Regions from separate parts of the Streptomyces sp. NPDC000348 genome, predicted to be linked through region 4. Evidence: riboswitches for the same ligand, from Rfam matches in the RefSeq annotation. Region 4 holds a riboswitch; each other region holds the start of a gene.
What was found. Region 4 has a riboswitch for cyclic di-AMP ahead of ACFY3N_RS29790 (C40 family peptidase). Riboswitches for the same ligand answer to the same signal wherever they lie in the genome.
Positions count from the first base shown of each region.

Region 1 (5,405 bases), on a different contig from region 4:
GCGCGGCCGACGGCGCGACCTGGGACCGGGTCGCCGAATGCGAGAGCGGTGGCTCGTGGAGCCAGAACACCGGCAACGGCTACTACGGCGGCCTGCAGTTGACCCAGGACGACTGGGAGAGCTACGGCGGCCTGGACTACGCGACCAGCGCCGACCAGGCCAGCCGCGGCCAGCAGATAGCCGTGGCCGAGAGAATCCTCGCCGACCGGGGGGTCGGCGCGTGGCGCACCTGCGGACTGACGGCGGGCCTCGAGCAGGACTCGGCGTCGGCCGACATCGACACGGGCGTGGCGGAGGACGCGACCTCGGGCACGCCCGGCTCCTCCGGCTCCACGGACTCGTCCGGATCGCCGGACTCCGGTGACGCGTCCGCTTCGCCCTCCCCGTCGGCCACGTCCGACGCCGAGAACACCGAGGATGCCGAGGGGGACGAAGGCGCGGCCGGTGAATCGGCCAAGTCCGGCAGGTCGAGCGGCTCGGGCAAGGAATCGGACACCGGCTCCGACGGCGGATCCGGCACCTCCCCCTCCGTCTCGGCCACCCCCAAGAGCGACGAGTCGGACAAGTCCGGGCAGACCACCGGTTCTTCCGAAGTCACCGAGACCGAAGACGGCGGCACCGGCCGGCACCGCGGCTCCAGCGCCGAGGAGGGCGTGCTGGAGGACCGTACGTCGGAATCGTCCGGCCGGCATGCCTCGCGCGGCACCGACGCCTCGCGCGATGCCGCCGACGGCTCGTACACCGTGCGCAACGGCGACAGCCTCTCGTCCATCGCCGACTCCCTTGAGCTCGACGGCGGATGGCGGTCGCTCTACGCCGAGAACGAGCAGGTCGTCGGCGCCGACCCGGACCTCATCCTGCCGGGCCAGGAGCTCGAGGTCGGGGTCGAACCGGGCGAAAAGTGACGCTCGAAAGGGCCTGGGTTCGGCGGCAGTTGACGTCATGTTTCGAGACGAATGTCCGGTTTAAAGGCTGTGAGAGATAGGTCTCAGAAGCCCTGATCGTCTTTGAAATTCCGCGGATCGCGTGTCTACGGTCGTGACCGCTCGCCACCGCGGGCCCCGGCTGCCGCCACGCCGAATCCTGCCAGTGGCAGCACGGGAACAGTCGTCGCGTCATGCGCCGCAGGCAGGAGCGGGGGACCCAAGGTAAGCGCCCCTTCCGGTGGTTGACACCGGATCGGGCTTGGGGTGGAGCCGCGTCCCGTGAGGGACGTGGCCGGGCAACTCAACCGGCCCGAACCCGACAGCTCACCTCGTAGGCGTCGGTGAGGGGATCCATCCATGCTGTTTTCCGGCAAGGGCAAGCACCGTCGTTCCTCCAGGGCCACCCGCGCGATCGCCGTCGCCGGCATCGCCTCCGCCGCCGTCGCCGCCCCGCTGATGGCGGCCGGCAACGCCTCCGCCGCCACCGCCTCCGAGTGGGACGCCGTCGCCCAGTGCGAGTCCGGCGGCAACTGGTCCATCAACACCGGCAACGGGTACTACGGCGGTCTGCAGTTCTCCGCCTCCACCTGGGCCGCGTACGGCGGCACGCAGTACGCCTCCACCGCCGACCGGGCCAGCAAGGCGCAGCAGATCGAGATCGCCGAGAAGGTCCTCGCGGGCCAGGGCAAGGGCGCCTGGCCGGTCTGCGGCACGGGCCTGTCCAACGCCGCCTACACCGGCTCCTCCTCCGGCGGCTCCTCGGCCGGCTCCTCGCAGGGCACCGGTTCCACCGGGACCCGTGAGACCGAGCAGAAGGCCTCCCGCTCCACCGAGCGCCCGGCCGCCGAGCAGAAGACCGAGGAGCGGGCGGAGGAGAAGACCGTCACCACCCCGACCGGCGAGAAGGTCGAGAAGGGCGACGGCGAGTACAAGGTCGTCAAGGGCGACACCCTCAGCTCCATCGCCACCGAGCACGGCGTCAAGGGCGGCTGGGCCGGGCTGTTCGAGCTGAACGACGACATCGTCGACGACGCCGACCTCATCTACCCGGGCCAGCAGCTCCACCTGAAGTAAGCGGCCGCCCCCTGCTCCCCGCCCCGGTGCGTCTCCCCCCGTACGCACCGGGGTGGGGTTTTTGCGGCCGGGTTTCAGGAAACGGCTTTGTTCCGTTCGGAAACAATTTACTCTCGGTTCTGTCCACGCAACGGGCGGCCGGATGGCCGATCGCCCGGAGCCGGTTAGGCTCGGACTCGCACGACCCTCCGGGGTCCTGCTCACCCGCGTCACATCCAAGAAGGAGATGCTCGTGCCGTCCATCGACGTCGTCGTAGCCCGGGAAATCCTGGACTCCCGAGGCAACCCCACGGTCGAGGTCGAGGTCGGCCTCGACGACGGCAGCACGGGTCGTGCCGCCGTCCCGTCCGGCGCCTCCACCGGCGCCTTCGAGGCCATCGAACTCCGTGACGGCGATGCAGGCCGTTACCTGGGCAAGGGCGTCGAGAAGGCCGTGCTGGCCGTCATCGAGCAGATCGGCCCGGAGCTCGTCGGCTACGACGCCACCGAGCAGCGCCTGATCGACCAGGCGATGTTCGACCTGGACGCCACCGACAACAAGGGCTCCCTCGGCGCCAACGCCATCCTCGGCGTCTCGCTCGCCGTCGCCCACGCCGCCTCCGAGGCCAGCGACCTCCCGCTCTTCCGCTACCTGGGCGGCCCCAACGCGCACCTGCTGCCGGTGCCGATGATGAACATCCTGAACGGCGGCTCGCACGCCGACTCCAACGTGGACATCCAGGAGTTCATGATCGCCCCGATCGGCGCGGAGTCCTTCTCCGAGGCCCTGCGCTGGGGCGCCGAGGTCTACCACACCCTGAAGAAGGTCCTTAAGGGCAAGGGCCTGGCCACCGGCCTCGGCGACGAGGGCGGCTTCGCCCCGAACCTCGGCTCCAACCGCGAGGCCCTCGACCTCATCCTCGAGGCCATCAAGGAAGCCGGCTACACCCCCGGCGAGCAGATCGCCCTCGCGCTCGACGTCGCCGCGTCCGAGTTCTACAAGGACGGCTCCTACACCTTCGAGGGCAAGGAGCGCTCCGCCGCCGAGATGACCGAGTACTACGCCGAGCTCGTCGACGCGTACCCGCTCGTCTCCATCGAGGACCCGCTGTTCGAGGACGACTGGGAGGGCTGGAAGACCATCACCGCCAAGCTCGGTGACAAGGTCCAGCTCGTCGGCGACGACCTGTTCGTCACCAACCCCGAGCGCCTGGCCCGCGGCATCGAGGAGGGCGCCGCCAACGCCCTGCTGGTCAAGGTCAACCAGATCGGCTCGCTCACCGAGACCCTGGACGCCGTCGAGCTGGCCCAGCGCAACGGCTTCAAGTGCATGATGTCCCACCGCTCCGGCGAGACCGAGGACGTCACCATCGCCGACCTGGCCGTCGCCACCAACTGCGGCCAGATCAAGACCGGCGCCCCGGCCCGCTCCGAGCGCGTCGCCAAGTACAACCAGCTGCTGCGCATCGAGGAGATCCTCGACGACGCCGCGGTGTACGCCGGCCGCTCGGCCTTCCCGCGCTTCAAGGGCTGATACGTAGGAAGCGTCGCACGTACGTCCCCGTACCCGGTCCCGTACCGTGTGCGGGGACGTACGCACGTATGAAGGCGAACCGGAGGCGGAACATGGCGGTCAAGGACCGGGACCGTTTCTCCACCGCGACCAGGATCCGGCTGATCGGTGAGCAGACCGCGGCCCGGGTCTACCGCTCGCAGACCAAACGCCAGGCCCGTCGCTCCCGGCTGACCGGCCGGGCCGCGCTGCTGGCCCTGGTGGTCTGCTCCCTGATCGTCGCCCTCGCCTACCCCATGCGCCAGTACGTCTCCCAGCGCGCGGACATCGCCGACCTCCAGCAGGAGCAGGACGAGACCCGCAGGCGGGTCGAACGGCTGCGCGACCTGAAGGCCCGCTGGCAGGACGACGCGTACGCCGAGCAGGAGATCCGCCGGCGGCTGCACTACGTCATGCCCGGCGAGACCGGCTACATCGTCATCGACCCGGGTACGGCGCAGCAGTCCCGCACGGATCTCGAGGCCGCCGACCGCCCCTGGTACGCGAACGTCTGGGACGGCGTCGACAAGGCCGACGCCGCCGACCAGTGACCCCCTGTCGAAGACCGCAGAAAGACACGCATGGAAAAGCCCCCGCCCACGACCCCGCGCACCGAACCCACCGACGCGGACGTCGAGGCCTTCAAGCAGCAGCTCGGGCGGCCCCCGCGCGGGCTGCGCGCCATCGCGCACCGCTGCCCCTGCGGGCAGCCGGACGTCGTGGAGACCGCGCCGAGGCTGCCCGACGGCACCCCCTTCCCGACGCTGTACTACCTCACCTGCCCGAGGGCGAACTCCGCGATCGGCACGCTGGAGGCAGGCGGTGTGATGAAGGAGATGACGGAGCGGCTGGCCACCGACCCCGAGCTGGCGGCCGCGTACCGCGCGGCGCACGAGGACTACATCCGGCGCCGCGACGAGATCGAGGAGCTGAGGAACTTCCCCAGCGCGGGCGGCATGCCGGACCGCGTGAAGTGCCTGCACGTGCTCGTCGCCCACTCGCTGGCCGCGGGCCCCGGGGTCAACCCGCTGGGCGACGAGGCGCTGGCGATGCTTCCGGAGTGGTGGCGCAAGGGCGCCTGCGTGACGCTTCCCGAGAAGGAGGACGGCCGGTGACCCGGGTGGCCGCCATCGACTGCGGTACGAACTCCATCCGGCTGCTGGTGGCCGACGCCGATCCCGCGACCGGCGAACTGACCGAGCTGGACCGGCGGATGACGATCGTGCGGCTCGGCCAGGACGTCGACCGCACGGGCCGGCTGGCGCCCGAGGCGCTGGAGCGGACCTTCGCCGCCTGCCGCGAGTACGCGGAGGTCATCGAGGAGCACGGCGCGCGGCGCCTGCGCTTCGTCGCCACCTCGGCCTCCCGCGACGCCGGGAACCGCGACGACTTCGTGCGCGGGGTGCTGGACATCCTGGGTGTGGAGCCCGAGGTCATCACCGGCGACCAGGAGGCCGAGTTCTCCTTCACCGGGGCCACCAAGGAGCTGACGGGCCGGACCGACCTGCACCGCCCGTTCCTGGTGGTGGACATCGGCGGCGGCTCGACCGAGTTCGTCGTGGGCGACGACCACGTCCGTGCCGCCCGCTCCGTGGACGTCGGCTGCGTACGGATGACCGAGCGGCACCTGGTGCGGGACGGGGCCGTGACGGACCCGCCGGCCGAGGAGCAGATCGCGGCGATGCGCGCCGACATCGAGGCCGCCCTCGACCGGGCCGAGGAGACGGTCCCGCTGCGCGAGGCGCGCACCCTGGTCGGCCTGGCGGGCTCGGTCACCACCGTGTCGGCGATCGCCCAGGACCTCCCCGCGTACGACTCCGGGGCCATCCACCACTCCCGCGTCTCCCGCGACCGCGTCCGCGAGATCACCGAGT
Region 1 covers NZ_JBIAZD010000021.1:46,566-51,970, forward strand. The annotation lists gene ACFY3N_RS30955 (transglycosylase family protein) at 1-905, shown strand, start outside; cyclic di-AMP (ydaO/yuaA leader) riboswitch at 1,111-1,279, shown strand; gene ACFY3N_RS30960 (transglycosylase family protein) at 1,284-2,000, shown strand; gene eno (phosphopyruvate hydratase) at 2,233-3,513, shown strand; gene ACFY3N_RS30970 (septum formation initiator family protein) at 3,606-4,082, shown strand; gene ACFY3N_RS30975 (DUF501 domain-containing protein) at 4,113-4,646, shown strand; gene ACFY3N_RS30980 (exopolyphosphatase) at 4,643-5,405, shown strand, end outside.
Region 1: linked by a shared signal. The riboswitch ahead of ACFY3N_RS30960 (transglycosylase family protein) and the one ahead of ACFY3N_RS29790 (C40 family peptidase) in region 4 are both predicted to bind cyclic di-AMP.

Region 2 (5,405 bases), on a different contig from region 4:
AACGTCCGCTTGCCGTCGGGGAGTTCGAGGGCGTCGCGGCCGTTCCAGGTCAGTTCGAGCAGCGACCCGCGTTCCCGCTCGGCGGGGCCGCTCACCGTGCCGGAGCCGTAGAGGTCGCCGGTGCGCAGGGAGGCGCCGTTGACGGTCATGTGGGCGAGCTGCTGGGCGGCCGTCCAGTACATGGTGGAGAAGGGCGGTTCGGAGACGGCATGGCCGTTGACGGTGACGGTGATCCGCAGGTCGTAGCCGCCGGGTTCCTCGTCCGCGTCGTCCAGGTACGGCAGCAGCTCGTGCGTGCGCTCCGGCGGCGCGACGCGCGCCTCCTCCAGGGCGTCCAGCGGGGTGATCCAGGCCGACACCGAGGTGGCGAAGGACTTGCCGAGGAACGGGCCGAGGGGGACGTACTCCCAGGCCTGGATGTCGCGGGCGGACCAGTCGTTGAGGAGGCAGAGGCCGAAGACGTGGTCGCGGAAGTCGCCGAGCGGCACCGGCCGGCCGGGCTCGGACGGCACGCCGACCACGAAGCCGACCTCGGCCTCGATGTCCAGCCGGACGGACGGCCCGAAGACCGGGGCGGCGTCCGTGGGCGCCTTGCGCTGGCCGGAGGGGCGCACGACGTCGGTGCCGGAGACCACGACCGTGCCGGCGCGGCCGTGGTAGCCGATCGGTAGGTGCTTCCAGTTGGGGGTCAGGGAGTCGGCGGCGTCGGGGCGGAACATCCTGCCGACGTTCCGGGCGTGGTTCTCGGAGGCGTAGAAGTCGACGTAGTCCGCGACCTCGAAGGGGAGGTGCAGGGTCACCTCGGACAGCGGGTGGAACAGCGGCTCGACGGTCTCCCGGTGCGCCGGGACGGTCACCCACGCCGTGAGCGCCCGCCGCACGTCCGACCAGGCCGTGCGGCCCGCCGCCAGCAGCGGGCCGAGGGTCGGACGGGCGAGCAGGGAGGCGTACGGCGAGCCCAGGGCGTGCGCCGCCGCGCCGGCGTCGAGGACGTGGTCGCCGAGCCGGACGCCCACGGTCCGCTCCGACGAACCGGGGGGCGAGAACACGCCGTACGGCAGGTTGTGCGGGCCGAAGGGGTCGCCCTCGGGGACATCGAAGGGGGGCATCGGGTGCTGCCTCTCTTTCGTGTGCGCAGGTGCTCCACGTGTCCGTGGCCATGCCACACGTTACGGGTGGGACGGCGGTCTTGGGCAGAGCCGACGTGGTGGCGCACCGGCGTCGGCGACCGGAGGGGCCGGCGGGGACGGGGCGCGGGCCCGCGGGGGACCATGCGCCGCTTCTCCCTCCGTTGATCGAGGACGGGGCGCACGCGATCGGCAGCGTGGTCGGCGGGCGGCCGGTCGGGGCCTGGGGCGCGGCCTCCGTCTTCAGCCTTTCCCAATGCGTGGGCGCCCGGGCCGGCGGCCGCACCCGGGCCGCGGCGACGCTGAACTCCGGTTCCGTGAAGGGGCTGCGCGGTGCGTCCGTCGCGTCGCGCAGTTCCCGCCGGCGTTCTGGTTCCCCCTCGCCGAGCTCCCCGGGCCTCAGCACGCGCACGCGTCCACCGCTCACCCGACCCCCCGATCAAGTCCCCCTGGACTCCTGGAAGGCACCGCCCGGGACCGGGCGGACGGTAGATAGCGGACCATGTTCTCGCCAAACGGGGAAAGAGTCCTGAACCGGTCCTTACCCGGTGTCGAGGGAAGTCGAGAGAAGGGAACCGCACCGAAAACGAGCGCAAACGGGCAGGGGGAATAGGGCCGTCGGGTTGTCCGTATTCTCTGATCATGGCCGCACCCACCGATTGCTCGCTCATCGCCACCGACCTGGACGGGACGCTGCTGCGCGGCGACGACACCCTCTCCGACCGGACCCTCGCCGCGCTCGCGCGGGTGGGGCGGGCCGGTGCGCAGCACCTCGTGGTGACGGGACGCCCGGCCCCCAGAGTGCGGCCGCTCCTGGACGACCTCGGCGGTACGGGGCTCGCGGTGTGCGGACAGGGCGCGCAGGTGTACGACGCCGGCGCGGACCGGCTGCTGTGGTCCGTGACGCTGGACCGGGAACTGGCGGAGACCGCGCTCGGCAAGATCGAGGCCGAGGTGGGGGAGGTGTACGCCGCGGTCGACCAGGACGGGGTCGACGGGCTGACGCTGATCGAGCCCGGCTACCTGATGCCGCACCCGACCCTGCCGGCGGTGCGGGTCGGGCGGCGCGGGCAGCTCTGGGACCGGCCGATCAGCAAGGTGCTGCTGCGCCACCCGGACCTGTCCGACGACGCGTTGGCGTCGGCGGCCCGGTCGGTGGTCGGCTCACTGGCCACGGTCACCATGTCGGGGCCGGGCACCGTGGAGCTCCAGCCGTGCGGGGTGACCAAGGCGACCGGGCTGGCGCTCGCCGCCGAACACCTGGGGCTGAGCCCGGAGCGGACGATCGCCTTCGGTGACATGCCGAACGACATCCCCATGTTCGACTGGGCGGCCCACGGCGTCGCCATGGCCAACGCGCATCCCGAACTGAAGGCGGTGGCGGACGAGGTCACCACGTCGAACGAGGACGACGGCGTGGCCGTCGTCCTCGAGCGACTGTTCGGCGGGGCGATGACGCTCGCCCCCCAGCGGGTGGCTCAGTACGCGCCGAAGACGTTGTCGATGGAGCCGTAGCGGTCGGCGGCGTAGTTGCAGGCCGCCGCGATGTTCGCGACCGGGTCGAACGGGTCGAAGGCGGTGCCGGGCACGTGGTACGCCTGGAAGGTCGGGTCGATGACCTGCAGCAGGCCCTTCGACGGGGTGCCGGCGGCGGCGTTGGAGTCCCAGTTGTTGACGGCGGCCGGGTTGCCGGAGGACTCGCGCATGATGTTGCGGTGGATGCCCTCGTAGCTGCCCGGGATGCCGTTCTGCGCCATGACGTCCAGCGCCTCGCGGATCCAGCCGTCGAGGTTGTCCGGGTACGCCGTCACGGAGGTGGCGGCGGTCGTCGTCGGCTCGGTGGTGGCCGCGGAGGCGCTGGTCGCGCCGAACAGCGGCAGGGCGACCACGGCGACGCCGGCGACGGCGAGGGAACGGGCGAGGCGGCGGCGGTGCTGACCGTAAGCAGGCATGTCTGGGTTCCTCTCCTACGCCTGCGAGGTGAGCTGTCGGGTTCGGGCGGGAGAGTGCCCGGCCGTGCCCCTGCGGGCATGGCTTCACCCCTAGCCGTTCCGGCGCGTGTCCGGCCCGGCGGCCTACCTGGGTCCCCCACTCCTGCCGTGCTGAGTGATCGTCGTCGGTTGATGCGGGCGGCGGCAGGATTAGGCGTCCACCCGGCAGGCCGGGAACGTATGCGAGAGCACATGTCGGGAACAAGTGCGGGAATCACACAAGGCGCCGTTTGATCTTGCAATGGGGGTTTTGAGGCACTTGATCCTTTGCGAGTGCCAAGGGTCAACTCCGTGTCGCGGAGGGGGAGAAGGCGGGTGGCGGCCCGTGGTGGGGGTATCGGTTCGCGCGTGAGCCACTTCACTGGGGATTGCCTGTGAGCGCATTTATCGCCAAGCGGAATTCGCTCAGTATTTGCGGCAAATCGGACGCCGGGAGGGGCAGGATGGTGCGCGCGGTGAACCGCGACCCGGGAGGCGGGTCGGGGGCCGGGTCGAGGAGTGGATTACTACGTCCGGGAAAGTCTGAGAATGTCCGTTGTTATCAAACGATCAAAAGCGCTCCGCCCTTGATTCCGTGCCGCCCTGCCGGTAACCCCGGGCGCTGGCGGTGATCGAAACGTGACCGGATACGCTGACTTGAGTGATGGCAGCGACCTATCGACATTCCGTGTAACCGCCAGTGGACACCAGCAGACAGGAGACCCCTCGTGACCGTCGTCGGGCCGTTCGGGCTGAGCGTGCGGGACCAGGCTCTGGAAGCCGATGTCCAGGCCGGGATGACGGCTGTCGAGGAAGGACTGCTCGAGGCCACCAAGAGTGAGGTCCCCTTCATCACGGGAGCCGCCCAGCACCTGGTGCGGGCCGGCGGCAAGCGGTTCCGCCCGCTGCTCGTGATGCTCGCCGCCCAGTTCGGCGACCCCTACGCGCACGGTGTCGTGCCCTCGGCCGTGGTCGTGGAGCTCACCCACCTGGCCACGCTGTACCACGACGACGTGATGGACGAGGCCGAGGTGCGGCGCGGGGTCGACAGCGCGAACGCCCGCTGGGGCAACTCCGTCGCGGTCCTCACCGGCGACTTCCTCTTCGCGCGGGCCTCGCACATCCTGGCCGACCTCGGACCGGAGGCCGTGCGGGTGCAGGCCGAGGCGTTCGAGCGGCTGGTCACCGGGCAGATCCTGGAGACCGCGGGACCGCAGGACGGCCGCGACCCGGTCGACCACTACCTCGACGTGCTCGGCGGCAAGACCGGCTCGCTGGTCGCCGTCGCCTGCCGGTTCGGCGCGATGATGTCCGGGGCCGAGGAGACGGTCGTGGACGTGCTGACCCAGTACGGCGAGCGGCTCGGCGTCGCCTTCCAGCTCGCCGACGACGTCCTGGACATCGCCTCCGACTCCCACGAGTCCGGCAAGACCCCCGGCACCGACCTGCGCGAGGGCATCGCCACCCTGCCCGTGCTGCGGCTGCGCGAACGGGCGGCCCGGCTCGGACGGGCCGACGACATCGCCCTGTGCGAGCTGCTCGACTCCGACCTCACCGACGACGCCCGGCACGCCGAGGCGCTGCGGCTGCTGCGCGCCCACCCCGCGCTGGAGCAGGCCCGCCGGGACACCGTGCGGTACGCCGAGGAGGCGCGCGCGGCACTGGCCCCGCTGCGGGAGTGCGAGGCGAAGACGGCACTCGTGCAGCTGTGCGACGCGGTGGTGCACCGCGCGGGCTGAGCCGGCCCGAACTCCCCCGCGACCCCTACTGGTCGGGGGAGGAAACCGTCCTCCGTGTCATACCCCAGCAGTACGTGGAGTTGCGTCCGGGGGCTGACGCGTCCGCCCGCCGGATTTGGTCGGATGGACCACGACGGACAACACCACTTCTCACCGGTTCGGGTGAGAATGGCGGCTCGGGGTGAGACTGGTGCGAGGACACGAGACGGAAGCCGCCGCCGACCACGGAGGTAGGGCACACATGGCACCGTACGAATCCGACGACATGACGACCGAGGGGGAGGCCGGCGAGCCGCGCACACGACGGCGCAGGGCCGCGCGGTACGTCGTCCCGGTCACCGTGATGGGAGTGGCGGCCGCGACCATCGGTCTGGTCCCCGCGCTCGCCGACTCCGGCGACCCCGACCTGCCGGAGATCACCGCCGCGCAGCTGATCGAGAAGATCGCGAAGTCGGACGTCGAGCGGTTCTCCGGCACCGTGAAGATCACCACGGACCTCGGCCTGCCGGACCTCGGCGGCCTGGAGAGCGGCCTCACGTCCGGCGCCGCGGGGCGGGACGGGGACGGCG
Region 2 covers NZ_JBIAZD010000016.1:10,053-15,457, reverse strand. The annotation lists gene fahA (fumarylacetoacetase) at 1-1,109, opposite strand, end outside; partial or broken gene ACFY3N_RS26915 (DegT/DnrJ/EryC1/StrS family aminotransferase) at 1,289-1,408, shown strand; gene ACFY3N_RS26910 (HAD family hydrolase) at 1,770-2,642, shown strand; gene ACFY3N_RS26905 (transglycosylase SLT domain-containing protein) at 2,606-3,079, opposite strand; cyclic di-AMP (ydaO/yuaA leader) riboswitch at 3,085-3,253, opposite strand; gene ACFY3N_RS26900 (polyprenyl synthetase family protein) at 3,826-4,836, shown strand; gene ACFY3N_RS26895 (outer membrane lipoprotein carrier protein LolA) at 5,078-5,405, shown strand, end outside.
Region 2: linked by a shared signal. The riboswitch ahead of ACFY3N_RS26905 (transglycosylase SLT domain-containing protein) and the one ahead of ACFY3N_RS29790 (C40 family peptidase) in region 4 are both predicted to bind cyclic di-AMP.

Region 3 (5,405 bases), on a different contig from region 4:
GCGACGGCGGACTGGCCGTGACCCTGCACTACCGGATGCGCGACGACGTGGTCGAACGCTGGGTGACCCTGCACAACCGGGGACCCGCGGCCGAGCTCCTGCGCGCCGACTCCGCCACCTGGACCCTGCCCGAGCGCGAGCACTGGCGGCTCTCCCAGCTGCACGGCCGCTGGGCCGCCGAGTCCCGGCTGACCCGCGCCCCGCTCACCTACGGCGAGAAGGTCATCGGCAGCCGCCGCGGCCACACCGGACACCAGCACCTGCCCTGGGTCGCGCTCGACACCGACGCGACCGAGGAGCGCGGCGAGGTCTACGGCTGCGCCCTCGGCTGGTCCGGTTCCTGGCGCATCTCCGTCGCCCAGCTCCCCGACGCGCGCGTGCAGGTCACCGGCGGCGCGGGACACGACGACTCCGGCCTGCTGATGCTGGGCACGGAGGAGACGTACGTCACGCCGGTCTTCGCCGGTCTGTGGAGCGACGGCGGCTTCGGCGGCGCCAGCCGCGCCTGGCACGCCTACCAGCGGACGCACGTCGTCCCGGACGCGGACCGGGACCGGCCCGTGCTGTTCAACTCGTGGGAGGCCACCGGCTTCGACATCTCGGAGGAGCAGCAGCGGGCGCTCGCGGCGCGGGCCGCCGCGATGGGCGTCGAACTGTTCGTGGTCGACGACGGCTGGTTCGGTGCGCGGACGAGCGACCGGGCCGGGCTCGGCGACTGGACGCCCAACCCCGACCGCTTCCCCGGCGGCCTGAAGCCCCTCGCCGAGCACGTGCGCGGGCTCGGGATGCGGTTCGGCATCTGGGTCGAGCCCGAGATGGTCAACCCGGACAGCGACCTCTACCGCGCGCACCCCGACTGGGTGCAGTTCCAGCCGGGCCGCCGGCGGACGGAGTTCCGCAACCAGCTCGTGCTCAACCTCGCGCGCGACGACGTCCGGGAGTACCTCTGGGAGCGGCTGGACGAACTGCTCTCCGGCACCCCCGTCGACTACGTGAAATGGGACTTCAACCGCTGCTTCAGCGACGTCGGCTGGCCGGACGACCCGTACCCGCAGCGGCTGTGGACCGACCACGTGCGGGGTCTGTACGCCCTGCTGGACCGGCTGCGGGCGGCGCACCCGGGCGTGGCCTTCGAGTCCTGCTCGGGCGGCGGCGGGCGGATCGACCTGGGTGTCCTCTCCCGCACCGACCAGGTGTGGACCTCGGACAACACCGACCCGCTCGACCGGCTCGCCATCCAGCACGGCTTCAGCCAGCTCCACCCCGCCCGGGTGATGGCCGCCTGGGTCACCGACAGCCCGAACGCGATGCTCAACGGACGGGTCAGTTCGCTGCGCTTCCGGTTCGTCAGCGCCATGGCCGGGGTGCTCGGCGTCGGCGGCGACCTCACGCGGTGGACCGAGGAGGAGCTCGCCGAGGCGCGGGAGTGGGTCGCGCTCTACAAGGAGATCCGGCCCGTCGTCCAGCGCGGCGACCTGTACCGGCTGCGCCCCCCGGAGGGCGGGCTGAGCGCGGTGCAGTACGTCCTCGGCGACGAGACCGTCGTCCTCGCCTGCCTCCAGGCGCAGCACCACGGAGAGCCCGTCCCGGCCCTCCGGCTGCGCGGTCTCGACCCGGATGCGTCGTACGAATGCCGCGAAACCGGCGAAACGCACCGAGGTGCCCTCTTGCTGCACCACGGTCTGCACACCGGTCTGCGGGGAGACCTGGACGCCGCGGTGGTGCGGTTGCGACGCCTGTGATGTAACCATTCGGGCGTTCTGTCCGATTGAGCGGATTCGGCATAACCTGCCCCGAAAGGAAGGGAGATGGGGGAGGGGTGCGTGAGCATCGTCATATCCGTGACGATGCGTTGTCGCCATGCTCACGTAATTCCGTGACACGGCAAGGGAATTCACGGCGGAAAGGGAATCCGGGCTGACGCTCGGTGACGTCATTTCCTCCTGTGGATCACGGGAAAACGCGTGGGCGGCGAACCTCGCGCTTGTCCCGTCGCGTCCGGGTCGCTTACGTTCACCACCGATCCGGACGGACGCCCAATCCTGCCGCCGCCCGGAGCCCGCACACACTGACCCGTGTACGGCAGGAGCGGGGGACCCACAGGTACGACCGCCTGTTCCGGTTCCCGGAACGGCTTGGGGTTAAGCCGCGCGACAGCGCGGCCGGGCATCTCCAGCCCGCACCCGACAGCTCACCTCGTAGGCGCCGGAGAGGAATTCGTCATGCCCGCAAAGGGTAAGCACCGCCGTACCAAGGCCCAGCGCCTCACCCGCTCCATCGCCGTCGCCGGAACCGGCGGCGCCGCACTCGCCCTGCCGCTCCTCGGCGCCACCGGCGCGCACGCCGCCACGCCGCAGACCGCCCCCGAAAAGGCCGTCCAGTCCCTTTCCGTCGCCGGCCAGAAGACCGGCGCCGAAAAGGGCGGCGAGTCCCGCACGTACACGGTGAGGGCCGGCGACTACCTCGCGAAGATCGCCGAGACGCAGAACGTCGACGGCGGCTGGAAGAAGCTCTACACGGACAACCGCGAGGCCATCGGCGACAACCCGTCGCTCATCCACCCCGGTCTGGAGCTCTCCGTGGACGGCGGGGCCGCCACGAGCGCGCCGCAGCAGCCGTCCTCCGCCAAGGCCCCGCAGGCCTCGGAGCAGAAGGCCGAGCAGCCCGCCGAGAAGCCGGCCGAGCAGCCCGCCGAGCAGTCCTCCCCGGACGCCCCCGCCCGGAACGCGAGCGCCGACCAGGCCGCGAGCACCTCCGGTTACAGCTCCCCGGTGCCCGGCGCCGGGCTCGGCACCGCCTACAAGGTGGCCGGCAGCATGTGGTCCAGCGGCTACCACACCGGCGTCGACTTCGCCGTCCCGACCGGCACCTCCCTGAAGGCCGTCGGCGCGGGCACCGTCGTCTCCGCGGGCTGGGCCGGCGCGTACGGCAACCAGGTCGTCATCAAGCTCGAGGACGGCCACTACGCCCAGTACGCCCACCTGTCCTCGCTCTCCGTCTCGGCCGGCCAGACCGTGACCGGCGGCCAGCAGGTCGGCCTCTCCGGCTCCACCGGCAACTCGACCGGCCCGCACCTGCACTTCGAGATCCGCACCACCCCGGACTACGGCTCGGACGTGGACCCGGTCGCCTACCTCGCCTCGAAGGGCGTCTCCGTCGGCTGACCCCCGCGGCGGCCTTCCTGACCCGCGCGCCGGAGGCCGGCCCCGACTCCCGGGGCCGGCCTCCGGCGTATTCCGGAATTGGCCAACATTTTGAGAGTGTCTTATCTCACCGCCCGTCAACCCTTCCTTACGGTCGCGTAGGTCACATTCGAAGGTGAATCATGAGCGGTTGTGGCAGACGATTCGAAGAGTGACAGCAGAGCAGTGATCGGGTCGTACGTGGCGGTGGGGGACAGCTTCACCGAGGGCGTCGGCGACCCCGGCCCCGACGGGGCGTTCGTCGGCTGGGCCGACCGGTTCGCCGTGCTCCTCGCGGACCTGCGGCCCGAAGGCGACTTCGAGTACACCAATCTCGCCGTGCGCGGAAAGCTGCTGGACCAGATCGTGGCGGACCAGCTGCCGAGGGCGGTCGAACTCGCCCCCGACCTGGTCTCGTTCTGCGCGGGCGGCAACGACATCCTCCGCCCGGGCAGCGACCCGGACGAGGTGGCCGAGCGGTTCGAGCGGGCGGTCGCCGCGCTGGCGGCCGTGTGCGGCACGGTGATGGTGACGACCGGGTTCGACACCCGCGGCGTGCCCCTGCTGAAGCATCTGCGCGGCAAGATCGCGACGTACAACGGGCACGTGCGGGCCGTCGCCGACCGCTACGGCTGCCCGGTGCTCGACCTGTGGTCCCTCAGGAGCGTCCAGGACCGCAGGGCCTGGGACGCCGACCGGCTGCACCTGTCGCCGGAGGGGCACACCCGCGTCGCGCTCCGCGCCGGGCAGGCCCTCGGCCTGGACACCCCCGCCGATCCCGAACAGCCCTGGCCGCCCCTTCCGCCCCGCGGCACCTTCGACGTCCGGCGGGACGACGTCCAGTGGGCCCGTGAGTACCTGGTGCCGTGGATCGGCCGCAGGCTGCGCGGGGAGTCGTCGGGCGACCACGTGATCGCCAAGGGGACGCTGTCGCCGGACGACATCAAGGTACGGATCGCCGCGGTGGCGTGAGAGCCGCTCCGCCCGGCACCGCGGTGCCGGGCACGGCCGCACATAATGAAATGTCTGACCCACTCCACCTGGAGGTACCGTGGCCGGTTCCCCTTCCCAGAGCTCCGGGCCGCGCGCCCTGCGGCCCGTGGCCTTCGGCGCGGACCCGAGTGGCGAGCGCATGGCGCGCATCCGCAGATCCCCGCACTTCAGGGACGGCGTGTTCCAGAATCCCGGGGGTCCCGCCCGGATCCGCCCCTCGGGGGCGACGCGGGACCTGGCGAAGACCTACCTCGACAAGGACTCCCGGTCCCGGCGCGCCCCGAAGGGCGCCGTTCCGGTGCACCCGACCACCCTGGCCGACATCTCCCGTCCGCCCGCCACCGGGCTGCGCCTGACCTGGGCGGGCCACTCCAGCGTGCTCGCGGAGATCGACGGACACCGGGTCCTGTTCGACCCCGTGTGGGGCGAGCGCTGCTCGCCCTTCCCCTTCGCCGGGCCCCGGCGGCTGCACCCCGTACCGCTGCCGCTGGCCGCGCTCGGCCCGGTCGACGTCGTCGTGATCTCCCACGACCACTACGACCACCTGGACCTGCCCACGATCAAGGCACTGGCCGGCACGGACACCCTGTTCGCCGTGCCCCTCGGCGTCGGTGCCCACCTGGAGCGCTGGGGCGTGTCCGCCGGACGGCTGCGCGAGCTGGACTGGCACGAGACGACGAAGGTCGGCGGACTCACCCTCACCGCCACCCCGGCCCGCCACTTCTGCGGCCGGGGCCTGCGCAACACCCAGCACACCCTGTGGGCCTCCTGGGCGGTCGCGGGTGAGGAGCACCGGATCTACCACAGCGGTGACACCGGCTACTTCGAGGGCTTCAAGGACATCGGCGCCGAGCACGGCCCGTTCGACGCCACGATGATCCAGGTCGGCGCGTACTCGGACTTCTGGCCCGACATCCACATGACGCCCGCCGAGGGGGTGCGGGCCCACCTCGATCTGCAGGGAGGCGGTCCGGGCGGGGTGCTGCTGCCGATCCACTGGGGGACCTTCAATCTGGCGCCCCACGCGTGGGCGGAGCCGGGGGAGTGGATGAAGGACGCCGCCGAGGAGGCCGGCCAGGCGGTGGCGTTCCCCCGGCCGGGTGAGCCGTTCGAGCCGGCGGGGAGGCTGCCGGTCGAGGCGTGGTGGCGGGCGGTCTCCGGTCCGATCGCCCGTCCGTGGCGCCGGCCCCGGATCACCGAGGGGGCGGCCGGGACGAGCAAGGGCGATCT
Region 3 covers NZ_JBIAZD010000014.1:194,742-200,146, reverse strand. The annotation lists gene ACFY3N_RS26080 (alpha-galactosidase) at 1-1,742, shown strand, start outside; cyclic di-AMP (ydaO/yuaA leader) riboswitch at 2,057-2,218, shown strand; gene ACFY3N_RS26075 (peptidoglycan DD-metalloendopeptidase family protein) at 2,223-3,164, shown strand; gene ACFY3N_RS26070 (SGNH/GDSL hydrolase family protein) at 3,369-4,154, shown strand; gene ACFY3N_RS26065 (MBL fold metallo-hydrolase) at 4,315-5,405, shown strand, end outside.
Region 3: linked by a shared signal. The riboswitch ahead of ACFY3N_RS26075 (peptidoglycan DD-metalloendopeptidase family protein) and the one ahead of ACFY3N_RS29790 (C40 family peptidase) in region 4 are both predicted to bind cyclic di-AMP.

Region 4 (5,405 bases):
GAAGACGGAGTTGGCCAGGTGCAGCGCGAGCGGCTGCATCGTGCGCAGGTGCACCTCACGGCCGCCGGCGATCCGCACCTCGACGTCCGGGCAGACGAACCGCACCATCGCCAGGATGCGCAGGCACCGCTGCGGGGTGAGGTTCCACTCCTTGGCGAGCGGCGTCCCCTCGAACGGGATCAGGAAGTTGACCGGCACCGAGTCCGGGTCCAGCTCGCGCAGCGAGAAGACCACGTCGACCAGGTCCTCGTCGGACTCGCCCATGCCGGCGATCAGCCCGGAGCAGGCCGAGAGACCGGCGGCGTGCGCCTTCTGCACCGTGTCCACCCGGTCGGCGTACGTGTGCGTGGTCGTGATGTCCCCGTACGTCGACTCGGACGTGTTGAGGTTGTGGTTGTAGGCGTCGGCGCCCGCCTCGCGCAGCCGCTCCGCCTGGCCGTCGGAGAGCAGGCCCAGGCAGGCGCACACCTCGACGCCCTCGTGCCGCTCCTTGATCGCCCTGATGGTGTCGGAGACCCGATCCACGTCACGGTCGGTCGGCCCCCGGCCGCTGGCCACCAGGCACACCCGCTTGGCGCCGCCCGCGAGACCGGCGGCGGCCGCCTGCGACGCCTGGTCCGGCTTGAGCCAGGTGTACTTCAGGATGTCGGCCTTGGAGCCGAGCCGCTGGGAACAGTACGAGCAGTCCTCCGGGCACAGGCCGGACTTGAGGTTGACGAGATAGTTGAGTTTCACCCGTCGGCCGAACCAGTGCCGCCGCACCTTCCCGGCCGCGGCCACCACATCGAGCAGGTCGTCGTCGGACGTCGCGAGGACGGCCAGAGCTTCCCCGCGGGTCGGCGTCTCGCGCCGAAGCCCCTTGTCCACCAGCGTGTTCAGCAGGTCCATGAGAGCCGATCCTGTCCTACCCGACCCGTCCGGGCCAAGGAGGGTTCGTACAACAGGGGCACTTCCGGGTGTGGGTATCGCCACACAGTGGTCCGTCCGGCCTCCCGCTAATGTCTGTGCACTGCCTACAAAATCCCCCGGAGGACCCATGGCGTTCGGCTGGATCGACGAGCAGGCGGAACTGCGCCGCCGGGCCGGACTCGCGCGCGCCCTGCGTCCCCGGGCCGCCGACACGCCGCTGCTCGATCTGGCGAGCAACGACTACCTGGGCCTGGCCCGGCATCCGGAGGTCGCCGAGGGCGCCGCACGGGCCGCGCGGACCTGGGGCGGCGGGGCGACGGGCTCCCGGCTCGTCACCGGCACCACCGAACTCCACACCGAGCTGGAACGCGAACTGGCCGGATTCTGCGGCTTCGAGGCGGCCCTGGTCTTCTCCTCCGGCTACGCCGCCAACCTCGCCGCCGTCACCGCGCTGGCCCCGCACGGCTCCAGGATCGTCTCCGACGCGGGCAACCACGCCTCGCTGATCGACGGCTGCCGGCTGGCCCGCGGCACGACACAGGTCGTGGCGCACTCCGATCCCGACGCCGTGCGCAAGGCGCTGGAGGGGCACGACGGGCCCGCGGTCGCGGTCTCCGACACGGTCTTCTCGGTGGACGGCGACGCCGCCCCGCTCACCGGGCTCGCCGAGGCGTGCCGGGAGCACGGCGCGGGTCTGGTGCTCGACGACGCGCACGGTCTCGGCGTGCTCGGCGACGGCGGGCGCGGGGCCCCGCACGCGGCGGGACTGGCGGGCGCCGACGACGTCGTCGTGACGGTGACGCTGTCCAAGTCGCTCGGCAGCCAGGGCGGGGCGGTGCTCGGCCCGGCCCGGGTGATCGGGCACCTGGTCAACGCGGCCCGGACGTTCATCTTCGACACGGGACTCGCCCCCGCCGCGGCGGGGGCGGCCCTGGCGGCCCTGCGGCTGCTGCGCCGCGAACCCGGGCGCGCGGCACGGGCGGGCGAGGTGGCGCGGGAACTGCACGCGCGGCTGACGGCCGCGGGTCTGGAAGCGGTGCGTCCGGACGCCGCGGTCGTCTCCGTGCGAGCCCCCTCCCCGGAGCAGGCCGTGCGATGGGCGGCCGACTGCCGGGCGGCCGGCCTGGCCGTGGGCTGCTTCCGTCCTCCTTCCGTGCCCGACGGCGTCTCACGGCTCAGGCTGACCGCCCGCGCGGACCTGCCCGGGGCGGAGATCGAACGCGCTGTACGGGTGATCGGCGAGACGCGGCCATGAGTCGGCGGGGCACGGCCGTGCGTCGCCCGATGACGGGCCGACCGGTCGGCCGTCAGCCGACCGCGGTCACGAACTCCGTCCAGCTGGCGGGTGAGAAGAGCAGCGCGGGCCCGTCCGGGGCCTTGGAGTCGCGCACGGCGAGCAGTCCGGCCAGGGGGCCGGCGGCCGGCCGGGCCGTCTCGACGCAGTTGTTCGCACCCGTGCTGTAGCTGCTGCGCAGCCACCTCACCTCGTGCAGTGCGCGGCTGGAAGGGATGGTCCGAGGCGGTGCGGGCATCGTGCCTCCTTACGCGCCGGCGGCTGTACCGGCGATGAAATCCAACGAGTCCTCGGGTGAAAGGGCGTGGATCGAGAGGGCGTCGAAGGCCTCCGAGTACACCCGGAGGTCTTCTTTCCGCTCCAGATGGAGGCTACTCGTCAAGTGGTCGAGAACAACCACGTCCAGATCAGAAGTGCGCGAAAATGAAAAGATTACGAAAGGACCGGTCACGCCGATATGCGCACCCGCGCTGAACGGCAGGACCTGCAAACGCACTTGGGGAAGACGGGCGGCCTCGACCAGCCGGTCCAGCTGACGGGCCATCACGCCGGGGCCGCCGACCTCCCGGCGCAGCACCGCCTCGTCCAGCACCGCGCTCAGCTCCAGCGGCGGCGTCGCCCGCAGCACGTCCTGCCGGGCCAGCCGCACCTCCACCAGCGCGTCCAGGCGCTCCTCCGACGCGCCCTCCAGGGCCGCCTGCGTCACCGCACGCGCGTACTCCGGCGTCTGCAGCAGCCCCGGGATCACCGTGGTCTCCAGGGTGCGCATCGCGCTCGCCTGCGACTCCAGGCTGATGAAGTCCCGGTAGGTCGGCGGCAGCACCCCGCGGTAGGCGTGCCACCAGTGGTGCCGTCCGTCCCCGTCGCCGGAGCCCGACAGCACCAGCAGCAGCTCCCGCAACTGAGGGTCGGCCACGCCGTAGACGTCGAGCAGTAACCGCACGTCGGGTGGTTTCACCCCGCTCGTGCCCGTCTCGATCCGGCTCACCTTCGACTGGTGCCAGCCCGCCAGCCGGGCCGCCTCACCGCTGGTGAGTCCCGCCGAGGTGCGCAGCGCGCGCAGTTCGGCGCCCAGTTTCCGGCGGCGCACCGCGGGACCGTGCTGCATGGGCTTCTCCTTACTCCTTCCGAGTCGCCCGGATACGGTCTCCCGTCGCAGAGTTCACCGCTTTGAGCGACAGATATATGCATATCTTGGTGGATCGCCGTCCTGCGCCGTGCGGTGATGGCAGTCTGGCGGCGAAGCACCAGTGCGGGACCGTACTCGAACCTTCCGCTCCGTGTCGGACCGCGGGCCCGTGGGAAAGGGACGACGTCGCCATGGCAGACCATCTGGAAGCATCCGTCACTCTGCCGAGCGATCCCGCCTCGGTCTCGGCCGCCCGCGCCCACGTGGTGGGCGTGCTGGAGGAATGGGGCATGCCGGCGGGCGCGGAACTGTGCGACACCGTCCGGCTGATCGTCTCCGAACTCGCCACCAACGCGGTGCAGCACACGTTCGGGCAGTCGCCCACGTTCACCGTGGACGTCGTCCTGGTCCGTGACGAGCGGGTGCACATCGGTGTCACGGACAGCCACCCCCGGTTCCCCAGGCGGCTGCCCGCGGCGGTCCAGCAGGACAACGGCCGCGGGCTGGTCATCATCCGCTGGCTGACCGCGGAGTGCGGCGGCAGGCTCAGGATCCGCCCCACGCGTGAGGGCGGCAAGACCGTGTCGGTCGAACTCCCGTGGACCGTCCGGGCCGCCGGAGCGGTCACGGCGGCCGGACAGCAGGAGCAGTAGTCGGGCGGCGGGCGGCGGTGCCCCGGGGCACCGCCGCCCCCGCGGTCACCTCACCCGGCCGTACCAGACACTGCGGGTCCAGATCTTCTGCAGGCGCACCACGTCCCCGGTCTTCGGGGCGTGCCAGATCTTGCCCTTACCCGCGTAGATGCCGACGTGGTAGACGTAACTGCCCGAATGGAAGAACACCAGGTCCCCCGCCCTGCGGCTCTGGGCGGAGATGTGGCGCGTCTTGTTGTACTGCTGGGCGGCGGTGCGCGGCAGCTTCTTGCCCGCCTTCTTGAACGAGTACAGCGTCAGGCCCGAGCAGTCGAACCGGTGCGGCCCGGTGGCGCCCCACTGGTAGGGCGAGCCCTTCTTGGAGGCGGCGATGTTCAGCGCCTTGGCGGCCGGGCTCGCGGCGGCCGCCTCCGAGGCGGCTCCGGGGACCACGAGGGAGCCGCCCACGGCGGCCAGGGTGAGGGCCGAGGCCGTGCCGGCCCGGGCCATGAGAGACGGGACACGATTGAGCGCAGTCATGCGCAACCCTTCGTCAGCCGCCTGTGAAGGATGACCTGTCGGATTCGGGCTGGCGAAGTGGCCCGGCCGCACATGTGCGGCTTCACCCCAAGGGCTGCTCGGAACTGACGTCCCGGCGGCCCGTCGTGCTTGGGTCCTCCACTCCTGCCGATCCACTCCTGTCGACCGGTCATCCGGGCGGCGGCAGGACTCGGCGTCCGCCCGGATCGCCCCGCCGCGGCGGCGGGGTCTTGTCGTCAGTCAGGGATCTTGGCTCATGACGCAATCGAAATCCCAACGGAACGTGGGATTTGTGTTGTTACTCACCACTCACCCGTTCGGGTGGACACCTCCTTGTTCGGGTCCTCGCCGAGAGCTCGGGGAGCCCCGGACCAGGGGTGAAAAGCACCGTTCCGGCTGTGCGGTACGCGCGTTGCGCAACCGAGAGGGCCCGAAAACAGCAGGTTCGTCTACGCCGGACGGGGGTACGCCGTTTGGTCCGTTTCAACCCCGGCCGCGGCGCACCACCGGCCGGGGACGCCGTCCGGACCCCGCGGGTCTCAACTGCCGGGGTCCGGCGGCAGTGTGACCCGGGCCGTGCGCCGTTCGCCGTCCAGCACCCGCAGGGCCCGGGCCAGCGTGCCGGAGTGCAGTTCGGTCTCGCCGCGCCGGTGCATCAGGGTCAGCGCGTCGCGCAGCGCGACGGCCGTGCCGACCAGTGCCTGGGCCGCGCGCAGTCCGCGATAGGTGTCACCGTCCAGGGCCGGGTTGATCCGGCCGAGCAGGTCGACGGCCTCGAGGTAACGGTCGATCAGTTCGGCCTCCGCGCGGGTCAGCGCGGGCAGCGGCGGCAGCTCCGGTGGCGGCATCCGCGGCTCACCTCGCGCCGGAGGCGGGGGACGCGCCCCGGCGGCTGGGCACG
Region 4 covers NZ_JBIAZD010000019.1:94,358-99,762, forward strand. The annotation lists gene bioB (biotin synthase BioB) at 1-888, opposite strand, end outside; gene ACFY3N_RS29770 (8-amino-7-oxononanoate synthase) at 1,037-2,164, shown strand; gene ACFY3N_RS29775 (DUF397 domain-containing protein) at 2,217-2,441, opposite strand; gene ACFY3N_RS29780 (helix-turn-helix domain-containing protein) at 2,451-3,311, opposite strand; gene ACFY3N_RS29785 (ATP-binding protein) at 3,524-3,985, shown strand; gene ACFY3N_RS29790 (C40 family peptidase) at 4,031-4,504, opposite strand; cyclic di-AMP (ydaO/yuaA leader) riboswitch at 4,508-4,710, opposite strand; gene ACFY3N_RS29795 (hypothetical protein) at 5,044-5,352, opposite strand; gene ACFY3N_RS29800 (ATP-dependent Clp protease proteolytic subunit) at 5,360-5,405, opposite strand, start outside.